3 regions of the Rothia sp. HC945 genome follow, and region 2 is predicted to be linked to each of the others. Evidence: riboswitches for the same ligand, from Rfam matches in the RefSeq annotation. Region 2 holds a riboswitch; each other region holds the start of a gene.
What was found. A riboswitch is a leader RNA that binds a small molecule or an ion and turns the genes downstream of it on or off. The one in region 2 is predicted to bind thiamine pyrophosphate.

Region 1 (3,835 bases), on a different contig from region 2:
CGGATGCCCACAAGGAGCCCACCGACCCCGAGGTCCTCAAGGGGTGGACCGGATGGCACCGCATCGAGGCGGACCTGTTCGGGAACGACGACTCGCCCTTCCGGTTTGCCAGCGACGAGGAACGCCAGAAGGCCGCGGACGATCTGAACGAGAACACCCAGAAGCTCTACGATCTCGTCTACGGACAGATCAAGGGCGTGGACGGTGACTTCGAGCTGAAGCTGGCGGACGTGGCGACCGGGGCGTCGTCGTTGTTGGAGGAGGTCGCGAAGTCCAAGATCGTCGGCGAGGAGGAGACCTTCTCCCACACCGACATGTACGACTTCAAGGCCAACGTCGAGGGGGCCGAGGTCGCGTACGGCAACGTGGCGGATTTGGTGCGGAAGAAGGACCCCGCTCTGGCGGAGTCGGTCGAATCGAATCTCGGGACCGTGAAGGCCCGGATCGAGGAACAGGTCTCGGGGAGGACCGACGACGGCACAGAAACCTTCCGGGACTACTCTCTGGTCGCCGCGGTCCAGAAAGACGCCGGGGAAACGCCGGACGCCTCCGCCTACACCGAGACGCAGCGGAAGTTCTCCGATGCCGTCAACGGTCTGAGCGAGCCGCTGTCCAAGATCGCCGGAACGGTCCTCCACTAGGGGCGACCGCGACGATGTCAGCACACGAGCATGCCGGGAACGATATCAAGGACCCGGCAGGGGGTGAGGCCGTGCCGACCAGCGGGCGGAATCGGGGGTTCTCCCGGCGCAGGCTGGTCGGCGCGGCCGGCGTCGCGGGTCTCATGGGGGTCTCGGGCTTCGGCGGTGAGGTCCTGGGGCACCGGAGGGGGATCGACGCCGCTGCGGCATCCGGCCCGGACGAACTTCGGTACCGTTTCCGCGGGGAGGTCCAACAAGGAATCCTGACGCCCGCCCAGGACACCATGTATACGGTCGCCTACACGGTCACCACCCGGAATCGGGACGGGCTCCAGCGACTGCTTACCGCGTGGACTTCCGCGGCGGAGAAGATGGTTGCGGGCGAACCGGTGGGAGGTGCAGAGAACACCGTCGAGCTGCCGCCGACGGACACCGGCGAGGTGTGGGGGTATCCGCCGAGCGGGTTGACCATCACCTTCGGGTTCGGGCGTTCCCTGTTCGTGGACGAGCACGGCGGTGACCGTTTCGGCCTCAAAGACAGAATGCCGCGGGTCCTGGCCGACGGTGTCCCCAAATTCGCGAATGAGGCACTGCGGGCGGCGGCCAGCGACGGGGACATCCTGATCCAGACCTGCTCGAACGACCCCCAGGTCTGCGTGCACGCGGTCCGAAACCTGACCCGCATCGCCTTCGGGTCCGCGACGCTCAAGTGGGGTCAGATCGGATACGGGCGCAGCTCATCGACGTCGAAAGAGCAGCGGACCCCGCGAAATCTGCTCGGCTTCAAGGACGGAACCGCGAACCTCAAGGCGGAGGACGACGCCGAGCTCCTGCGCCGCCACGTGTGGGTCCAGCCGGAGGACGACGCCGCGGCCTCCTGGCTGAACGGCGGGACCTACGTCGTCGCGCGCAAGATCCACATGCACCTGGAGGTTTGGGATCGTGTCCGACTCTCCGAACAGCAAGAGGTGATCGGTCGGGACAAATATCACGGTGCGCCCTTGTCGGTTTCCGATCCACAGGATTCGGACGAATTCGCTCGACCAGACTTCGCCGCCCCGGGTCGAGACGGTGGCACCGCGATCCCTGCTGACTCGCATGTGGCGGTGGTCGGCGCCGACAATAACCAGGGCGTCCGGATGCTCCGCCGCAGTTACAACTACACCGACGGCAACGACTCGCTGGGCCGTCTGGACGCTGGGATGTTCTTCGTTGCGTTCGTGCGCGATCCGCGGACGGGTTTCTACCCGGTACTGAAGAAGATGACCGAGAAGGATGCCCTCACGGAGTACCTCCAGCACCAGGCCTCTGCCCTCTTCGCGGTACCGCCGGGCATTCGAGAAGGAGACGCCATGGTGGGCCAGCGCCTGTTCGATGAGCGGTGCTACGATGAGACGCGCGACACGGGGTGCCTCCGAGGGAGGCTGAGATGAAACCCGTCGAACCTGATGCAGTTAGCACTGGCGAAGGGAATGTCCGCAGAGCGCTCGCGTACCCGCGCACCTCCGCTCTCGTCGAGGGAGGCTCGCTCTATGGGGTGCCTTCGCCTCGGCAGAGAGGCAGAGACCATGACAGAAACACGCACCGCGATTCCCCTGAACGAGCACATCGTCGTCGTCACCGGCGGCGCGCGGGGCCTGGGGGCGAGCATCAGCCGAGCGTTCCTCAGAGAAGGCGCCCGGGTGGTGATCGGGTATCACCGCAGCAAGGACGATGCCCAGCGCATCGTCGATGACTACCCCGACCGGGCCCGGTGCGCGAACCTCGACATTCGCGACCGGGAGAGCATCCAGGAATTTGCGGCGTCGTCCTCGGAATTCTTCGATTCCGCCCCGACTACGCTGGTGAATAACGCCCTGGTGGATTTCAGCTTCAACGGCGAGGCGCGGTCGAAGGCCGCCGATATCTCCCCCGAGGAATTCCGGACGCAACTCGACGGTTCCCTCCATGGGCCGCTCGCGATGATCCAGGCGCTCCGGCCCGGGATGGCCGAACGGGGATTCGGGCGCATCGTGAACATCGGTACGAACCTTTTTCAGAACCCCGTGGTCCCGTACCACGACTACACGGCGGCCAAGGCCGCACTGTTGTCCCTGACCAGGACCTTCTCGCATGACCTGGGGCCGGAGGGCATTACGGTCAATATGGTCTCGGGTGGTCTGTTGCGGGAGACCGACGCGAGTTCGGCGACGCCGGCCGAAGTCTTCGACGCGATCGCCGAGGGCACGCCCCTGCGTTCCGTCACCTCCCCGGACGAACTGGCCGACGCCGTCCTCTTCTTCGCCTCCCCATGGGCGCGTGCGGTCACCGGTCAGAACCTGATCGTCGACGGAGGGCTGGTCAAAGGATGAGCGACCGGAAAAAGCAAGCACACATCAATCTGTTCATCTACGGGTGCGGGCATCACAATGCGGCCTGGCGGGCCCCGGACTCCTCGGTCGACAGGCTCGGGGACATCGCCTATTACGAGGAACTCGCCCGCACTGCCGAACGCGGCAAGCTTGACGCGGTGTTCTTCGCCGATGGCCAGTCGTTGAGCCCCGGCGGACTCGAAGACTCTCCCGCGTGGTTCCTGGAGCCGCTCACGTGCCTTTCCGCGATGGCGCGGGCGACGTCGAAGATCGGCCTGGTCAGCACGGTGTCCAGCTCATTCTGGACTCCCTTCCATGCGGCCCGGATCCTCGCGAGCCTCGACCACATCAGCGGCGGGAGGATCGGTTGGAACGTTGTGACGTCCATGTTCGACGCCGAGGCGCGCAACCACGGTGGGACAACCCTGCCGGGGCACGAGGAATGCTATCGCCGGGCTGAAGAGTTCGTCGACGCGGTTCAGGCCCTGTGGGATTCGTGGCCCCGCGCCTCGATCCTCGCCGATCGCGAGGGGCGGTACGCCGACTCGACCATGATCCACGGCGTGGACCACGAGGGTGAACACTTCTCGGTCGCCGGTCCGCTCAACGTGCCCGAACCGCCGCAGGGGCGTCCCGTGCTGTTCCAGGCCGGCGCCTCCGGACCGGGACGAAGCCTCGCATCGCGCCGGGCGGAAGGTATCTACGCCGTCGCCTACGACCTCGAACAGGGCGAGGAATACCGCACGGACATTCGTCGTCGGGCCGCGGCCGCGGGACGGAACCCGGACGACGTCGTCGTGATGCCCGGGCTCGTGACCTACGTGGGCTCGACCGTCGAGGAAG
Region 2 (3,835 bases):
CTGCCGCGGCACCGCCGAGAACGAGCACGCTCGCCAGGGCAGTGGCGGCGCTTAAAGTGAATGACTTACTCATAACGTGTTCCTCAATGTGATTGGTGTCAAATGTTGTGCGAGTCGGTCAGCGAGTCTAACCAAAATTTTGAGGGGTACGCGAAATTCGGAAATCGCTGTCGTGTTTTGAATGGGATGCGAGATAAGTGCTGGAAGGTTGCCGAATGAAAGCTCCATACGGTCTCGGTGCGCCCCTGGTATGTTCCGGGGCGGGTCAATAGGCTCGACCCATGAAGAGATCGGAAGGGCCGCGTCTGCTGACCGTGGCGATGGTTCTGGGGTTCTGCCATGCTGCGGCGAGTCTGTACTGGGCGCTCGGTGGGTCCTTGCTCTTGGGGACGGTCGGGGAATTTGCGGTCCGAATGCATCGGGACGGGGATGCCGGATTCCGGTGGATGCTCGGTCTTGTCGGGGTGGGCAAGGCGGCCGCCGCCTTGATCCCCTGGGCCGACCATCTCCGCCCTCCTCCGCATCGATGGATCCGGGCGGTCTCCTGGGTTGGCGCCATCGCGCTGATCGGCTGGGGCGCTCTTGGGGCGGTCGGCGGCTGGATCGGGATCGCCACGGGCTCGTCGGCTTCGAATCGACCGGCGCAATGGGGGCACGCCATTCTCTGGGATCCCGTGTTCCTGCTCTGGGGCCTGGCACTTGCTGGTGCACTCTGGCTCACCCGTCGGTCCGGGGTGGGCCCAACTCCGTGACTCACGGGTGGTCCTGGGGATGAGGGCGCGGAATGCAGGCCGAACCCCACAGGCGGTGGAGAAAGTTATCCACAGGTGTGTACAACGGTGTGCACAAGTCGAACACGTGTCCTAGGTTCTGTGGGATGTGGAAGGGTTCGACGCGCTCATGGGGCCGAAGTCGATTCGAAACACGACCCCGACGGGGGATCGAACTACGCGTATGTAAGTTGTCCACGCCTGGGGACAACGTCTGTGGACAAGGCGTGGTCCGGCGACGTCGACCGGTCCCGCTTTCCGCGCGTCCATGGGGATCCAGGGCGGGCCGATGGGGCGTCGGCCGCCAGGGGAATGCGCTGGTCAACGCGAGCCTTGTGAGGACGGCGTCGGTACAAGGGGCCGTACGTCGGGGTGTATGGTTCGACGGCGGTCGCCCCGTCACGAGCGGGGCAACGCGACCATGGGTTGTCCACAATTATCCACAAGTGTCCACAGGGCGGCTTCCGAATTTCCAGATTCTCCACCACCTGTGCGAAAAGTTGTCCACAGGTGGGGACGGGCGTGGTCGGATGCGGGCCGCTGGTCGACTCTCCGAATGGCCGGGCGTCGTCGACCGGCTTTCTTTCGGGGACAGATTGACCCACGACACCCCCGATATTGCGGGATCAATGGTTGCGGACCAACTCGAGGTGGCGGTTCGCCGTCGAGTTCGTGGACAACGTGAAGTCACATTCGTGTAAGTTCTCCACACTGTGGATATGCGGTGTGGAAAACCGGTCTTGCGCGTCGATTGTCCACAGATTGTCGGCGCCTTCGCTCCGTCCATGCCAAGGTTCGGGTCCTCGGACTAGAGTTGGACCCGAGCGCACGTGAGCGTTCGCAGTGACAAGGGGTGCCCTGGGGCTGAGATACGACCCTTTGAACCTGATCTAGCCAGTACTAGCGAAGGGATGGTCACCATGGCTGGTTCGCAGAACATCGAAGCGTCGATCACGGATGCCGAGGCCAACGGTGCCGATCGGGTCGTGATCGATCCCGCCCGGGCGGTGCGGGACACGGCTCCTCTGGTGCACTGCCTGACCAATGCCGTGGTCAAGGAGATCACCGCCAACGTTCTGCTCGCTGTGGGCGCCTCTCCCGCCATGGTTGAGCACCCGGAGGAAGCGGGCATTTTCGCCGGAGTGGCCAACGGACTTCTGGTGAACGTCGGAACGGTCTCGGATACTCAGATCTCGGCCATCAAGGCCGCGGTCGAAACGGCCCGAACCAACGGCGTGCCCTGGGTCCTGGACCCTGTCGCCGTGGGCTCTCTCCCCGTGCGCACCGAACTTTCCCGGACCCTGCTCGAAGCCCGACCGTCGGTGATCAGGGGAAACGCCAGCGAGATCGTGGCCCTCGCGGGGTTGGGACAAGGCGGCCGCGGGGTCGAATCGACCGACGACGTCGAATCCGCTCTCGACGCCGGACGCGCACTGTCAGAGCGCACGGGTGGCGTCGTCGCCATCTCCGGGGAGCGGGATGCGATCGTCTCCGCGGATCGAATCACGTGGGTGACCAGCGGTCACCCGTTCATGCCCTTGGTCATTGGCACGGGATGTTCCCTCGGGGCAACGGTGGCAGCCTACCTTGGTGCCTCACGGCCGGCCGGCGTGTCGGAGCACGACGCCGCCGTGGCCGCTCACGCGCACCTGGGGGCCGCCGGAACCCTGGCAGGCAGAACTGCGGAAGGCCCCGGAACGTTCCATGTGCGGTGGCTCGACGCTCTTTACGAGTTGCATCCTGAGGGCATCGCCCGCACGGCCGAGATAGTAGAGGACGCCCCGTGATCCCCCCGACCACAGACTTCTCCCTGTACTTTGTGACCGATACCGCCCTCTGTGGGGGTGTCGATCGCGTCCCACACGTCGTGTACGAGGCCGTGATGGGCGGCGTCGGTGTGGTTCAGGTGCGTGACAAGGAACTGAGGGACGCCGAATTCTCCACATTGGCGAAGGAATGCGCGAAGGCCATCGGGAGGGCCGAACAGGATTCGGGCCGGCCCGCGCATCTGTTCGTCAACGACAGGCTCAATATCGCGGCCGACCTCGGGCTCAATGTGCACGTCGGCCAGTCGGACGCCGCAGCGAAGGAGGCCAGACGGGTCCTCGGGCGGGAGCTGATGGTCGGCCTCTCGGTGTCGAGTCCGGACGAAGCCCGCGCCGCGGTGGCCGAACGGTATGCGGATGTTCTGGGCATCGGCCCCGTTTGGTCCACCCCCACCAAGAACGACGCCGGTCCACCCCTGGGGCCCGATGGCGTCACCGCGTGCGCGGCCTTCGCCCGAACGGTCGGTTTGTCCAGCGTGGCCATCGGCGGTATCAATCCCTCCACGGCGACCCGGCTCGCGGGCGTGCCCGTCGATGGTCTCTGTGTGGTCTCGGCGATCGCCGGCGCGGATGACCCCCGGCACGCGGCCGCGGAGATGCGGCGTCTTGCAACCATGACCCTGATGAGAGGACGTGACTCGTAATGCGGCCACCCGTCGCCATGACCATTGCAGGTTCCGACCCCTCCGGAGGCGCCGGAATCCAGACCGATCTGAAGGCCTTTGCGGCCGTCGGGGTCTACGGGTGCGCGTGCCTGACGTCGTTGACAAGCCAGAACACGCGCGGAGTCCGTGATGTCCACGGAGTCCCGCGCGAGGTGGTGGCCACCCAGATCGAGTCCGTGATCGACGACCTGCCGGTGGACGCAACCAAGATCGGCATGCTGGGCACCGCCGACGTGGTGCGGACGGTCGCGGCTCTGATCTCCGAGCGGCGCGAGAACTTCGGCACCGTGGTCCTTGATCCCGTGATGGTCGCAACCAGTGGGGACCCCCTCTTGAGTGAGGACGCCGACGCCGCGCTCCGCGGCGACCTGCTTCCCCTCGCGGACCTGATCACGCCTAACCTGCCGGAAGGCGCCCGGCTTCTGGATCGTCCCGACCGGGTCGCGCGGTCCGTCGACGAGATGCGGACACAGGCCGAGGAGCTGCTCGCGCTCGGCCCCCGCGCCGTGCTCCTCAAGGGAGGCCACCTGCGTACTGGCGAGGCCGTGGACATCCTCGCGACTGCCCCCGGATG
Region 3 (3,835 bases), on a different contig from region 2:
TTCGACCATCGGCCTGGTGGTGGTCGGCGTCGCCATCACGGTCTTCGCGGGACCCCTGTTCGACCTGTCCGATCAGGCCTCTGAGAACCTGAGCAACCCGCAGGTCTACATCGATGCCGTTCTCGGCTCGGACCACGGAGCCTCTGCGGAAGGGAGCCACTGACATGAGTCCTTCGGCGCACCGGGCCCCGCGCGTCCGGCCCAAGAACACTTTGCGCACCGAGTTGCCGCTGATCATTTGGTTGGTCCTGGTGTGGGGCGCTCTGTGGCAGGACTTCTCGATCGGGAACCTGGTCTTCGGACTGATCATCGCGTTGGTGATCGTACGCATCTTCTATCTGCCCCCGGTGCAGCTGTCCGGTAGGTTCAACGTGTTCTGGGCGGCCGTGCTGATGACGAAATTCGTGTGGTGGATCGCCCACGCGAGTTTCGAGATCCTCTGGTTCACCGTCAGGCCCCAAGGTGCCCCACGTTCGGCCGTGGTGTCGGTGCGACTCCGTATCAACAGCGACCTGCTTATCACCGTGGTCGGTCACATCGTCTCCCTGATCCCAGGATCCTTGGTGGTCGAGGTGGACCGGAGAACCGCGACCATCTACTTCCACGTCATCGACGTCAACGACGAAGCGGAAGTCCGCAAGTTCCAGGACGGTGTGCGGAAGATCGAGGACCTGGTGATTCGCGTGATGGGGACCAAAGAAAGCCATCGCGCCCTGAAATCCGGTCACCTGGGGGAGGGAACATCGTGAATATCGTCATGGTCGTCTGCGGTGTGGTGCTCGTTCTGGCCGCCATCGGAACCATTGTCCGCTTGGCCAAGGGGCCGTCTCTGCTGGATCGAGTGATCGCCTCCGATGTACTGCTGGCGATCGTCGGGGCCGGACTCGTCGTGGACATGGTGTACAGGGACAGTTACGAGAACGTCACCATGCTGATCGTGATCTCGCTCGTCGGTTTCCTGGGTTCCGTGACGGTCGCACGCTTTGCCAACAACAAGCGCGAACGCAAGGACCAACTCGAAAAGACCGAGTCCTCGGCGGCGACCACCTCGCCCGAGCGTCCGTACGGGCACGGACGCTCCCGCAAATCCGGCAAGACCGTCGGATCGAGGCCGACGGCACGGCGGGGTGATCGGTAGATGGACCTCGTACTCGATACGGTGACCGGTATTTGCCTCATCGGCGGGTGCCTGATGTCGCTGGGCGCCGCCGTCGGCATCGTACGGTTCCCGGACGTGCTCTCGCGTCTCCACCCCGGCGCGAAGCCTCAGGTCTTCGGCTTGTTCCTGCTCCTGGTGGCGCTCGGCATCGCTTCGCGGTCCTGGGCACTGGTCCCGGCGCTCATTCTCGCCTGGACCCTCCAGATTCTGGCCGTTCCCGTTTCCTCGCACATGGTCGGCCGGTCCGGTTTCCGCAACCGGCACTTCACCGCCTCGGCCCTGACCGTCAACGAACTGGCTGACCTCGTGGAGCAAATGAACCGCGAGGAGGAACAGGAAGAGGCGCCTGTGCAGGCGACGGACGAACCCAAGGACATCGACGCCGAAGCCGCCGGCCTCGAGGAGGACGGACAGGAACGGCCGGCCAAAGGATCGGACGGCCACGACCGGTGACGCGGCCGGGCCTCGCCGGCCGTCGCTTCGTGCGGCACCCATAGTGGCTGTTAAAGACGACGGTGCCGATTGTCGTTCGCAGCGGGAACCACGTCCCGCCGCAGAACGACTCTCGGCACCGTATCGGCTCATCGCCCGCGCACGCAGGCAACCTCCGTGGAGCTAGACCTCGGCCTGACCGCCCGTCTCGATCTCTTCCTTGTGTTCCATCCTGTTGGCCAGGCGAGTAACACCGAGTTTGATCAGAGTCGCCACGACACCGCTGATCGCGGTCCAGATGACGATGTCCCGCACGCTCTCCTCGGGATCAGGGTTGTTCGACGGCGGTTCATTGCCCGTGACCTTCTTCCACCCGAGAGTCATGACCTTGTTGGCGGCAAAGACTCCCGCCAAGGAAGCCACCGTGGAACCGATCTTGATTGCGGGGTTGCTCATGCATCTCTCCTCTTCATTCGCACCGGCGGTGCGGCCGGTCACGTACAGCTTCTTACAGCCTAATCGCACTGGTTTGCCTTTGTCCGCAACGGGCTGGAGATTCACCCGAAGTGAAATGATCGGATAGACTGGGCGGCGTTCACGAACGACAGGGGAGCCTCGAACGAGGCTGAGAGTGCGAAAGCAGACCCTCGACCTGATGCGGTTAGCACCGACGTAGGGAGTCGAGATCTCGGGCGTACCCGAAAGAAGAACGGCGTGCGACCTCCCCTCCTGATCTGTGCAGGAGGAAGACCAATGAACACCACACCCTCATCCGAATCTCTGGACCGGGGACCCGCAGGAACCGGGGCGGCATCACACCGACGGCGAGCATCGTGGCGCGTGATCGACATCGTCATCGCATCCGTTTTGGCGGTGGTTTGCGGCGTCATCTTCTGGATCTGGTCCAATGCCGTCTCACCGGCGACGCAGACTGCGACCGTCGGGTTTCCGCCCTTGTCAGGCTTGATCGGCGGTGGTTGGCTCCTCGCCGGCGTCATCGGTGGACTCGTGATCAGGAAACCGGGCGCTGCGATCTACTGCGAAATGGTCGCTGCGGTGATTGAGGCCCTCCTCGGCACGCATTACAGCGCCGGGGTCCTGCTCTCGGGCGCGATTCAGGGCATTGGCGCCGAAATCGTGTTCGCCGCGTTGCTGTACCGTCGCTTCGGACTGCCCACGGCGCTCCTGTCCGGCGCCGTCTCGGGTCTGTTCATGGGAGTCAGCGAAGTCGTCATGTACTACGCATTCTGGGAACCCCAGTACCAGGTCGTCTACGTGATGTGCGCCGTGGTCTCCGGGCTCCTCATCGCCGGTTTCCTCTCGTGGGCCCTGATGCGCGCCCTGATCTCGACCGGTGTCCTCGGATCGGTCGCGGCAGGTCGCGATGCCCGGCAGATGCGGCGGCGTGCGTGAGCGCCGGCGGTGCGTCCATCAGTGCCCGAGGCTTCGGATGGCACCATGCGGGACGGGATGAGCCCGCGTTCAACGGCGTGGACCTGGATATCGCGTCCGGAGAGAAGGTTCTCCTGCTCGGCCCGTCCGGCGCGGGCAAATCGACCCTTCTCCATGCCCTGGCCGGGGTGCTCGACGACGACGACGGCGAAGCCGCCCTCGGGAGGGTGACCGTCAACGGCATGGACCCCCGGGACGCGAGGGCATCGGTCGGTCTGATGCAGCAGGACCCGGAATCCTCGATCGTTTTGTCTCGGGTCGGCGATGACCTCGCGTTCGGGCCGGAGAACCTCGGGGTGCCACGGGACGAGATCGTCGGGAGATGCCGGCGCGCCTTGCAATCGGTCGGACTCGATCTTCCGTGGGAGCATCCCACGTCGGCGCTGTCCGGCGGACAGAAACAACGTCTTGGGCTGGCCGGGATCCTCGCGATGGAACCCGGTCTCCTTCTGCTCGATGAGCCGACGGCGAACCTCGATCCGGACGGCGTCGTCGAGGTCCGGGACGCCGTGATCACGGCCGCACAGGAATACGGATCGACCCTGGTGGTCGTCGAACACCGCGTTGCCGTGTGGGCGGACCTCGTCGACCGGATCATCGTCCTGTCACCGAATGGCGGGATCAGCCACGACGGCGCTCCCTCCGAAGTTCTCGGAAGAGCGCGCGAAGAATTGCTCGACGCCGGCGTTTGGGTCCCTGACCATGTTCCGCGACGGCCCATGGCTTCCACGGGCGGCAATATTCCCGTGGATCGGGAGGGGCCGCTTCTCCAGGCATGCGGTCTCGCGGTGA

Region 1: it holds a riboswitch for thiamine pyrophosphate, as region 2 does, so the genes downstream of both, AB0Y14_RS07235 (3-oxoacyl-ACP reductase) here and thiM (hydroxyethylthiazole kinase) in region 2, are expected to answer to the same signal.
Region 3: it holds a riboswitch for thiamine pyrophosphate, as region 2 does, so the genes downstream of both, AB0Y14_RS05330 (ECF transporter S component) here and thiM (hydroxyethylthiazole kinase) in region 2, are expected to answer to the same signal.

The regions. Positions count from the first base shown of each region.
Region 1 is NZ_JBFCSN010000001.1:1,636,175-1,640,009, reverse strand. Features, by position in the region: gene efeO (iron uptake system protein EfeO) at 1-641, shown strand, start outside; gene efeB (iron uptake transporter deferrochelatase/peroxidase subunit) at 656-2,074, shown strand; TPP riboswitch at 2,036-2,131, shown strand; gene AB0Y14_RS07235 (3-oxoacyl-ACP reductase) at 2,210-2,992, shown strand; gene AB0Y14_RS07230 (LLM class flavin-dependent oxidoreductase) at 2,989-3,835, shown strand, end outside.
Region 2 is NZ_JBFCSN010000004.1:97,170-101,004, forward strand. Features, by position in the region: gene AB0Y14_RS11585 (lytic polysaccharide monooxygenase) at 1-73, opposite strand, end outside; gene AB0Y14_RS11590 (DUF3995 domain-containing protein) at 282-752, shown strand; TPP riboswitch at 1,610-1,700, shown strand; gene thiM (hydroxyethylthiazole kinase) at 1,691-2,557, shown strand; gene thiE (thiamine phosphate synthase) at 2,554-3,240, shown strand; gene thiD (bifunctional hydroxymethylpyrimidine kinase/phosphomethylpyrimidine kinase) at 3,258-3,835, shown strand, end outside.
Region 3 is NZ_JBFCSN010000001.1:1,210,541-1,214,375, reverse strand. Features, by position in the region: gene AB0Y14_RS05355 (Na+/H+ antiporter subunit D) at 1-163, shown strand, start outside; gene AB0Y14_RS05350 (Na+/H+ antiporter subunit E) at 165-749, shown strand; gene AB0Y14_RS05345 (monovalent cation/H+ antiporter complex subunit F) at 746-1,138, shown strand; gene AB0Y14_RS05340 (cation:proton antiporter) at 1,139-1,612, shown strand; gene AB0Y14_RS05335 (DUF4235 domain-containing protein) at 1,775-2,047, opposite strand; TPP riboswitch at 2,188-2,287, shown strand; gene AB0Y14_RS05330 (ECF transporter S component) at 2,345-3,004, shown strand; gene AB0Y14_RS05325 (ABC transporter ATP-binding protein) at 3,001-3,835, shown strand, end outside.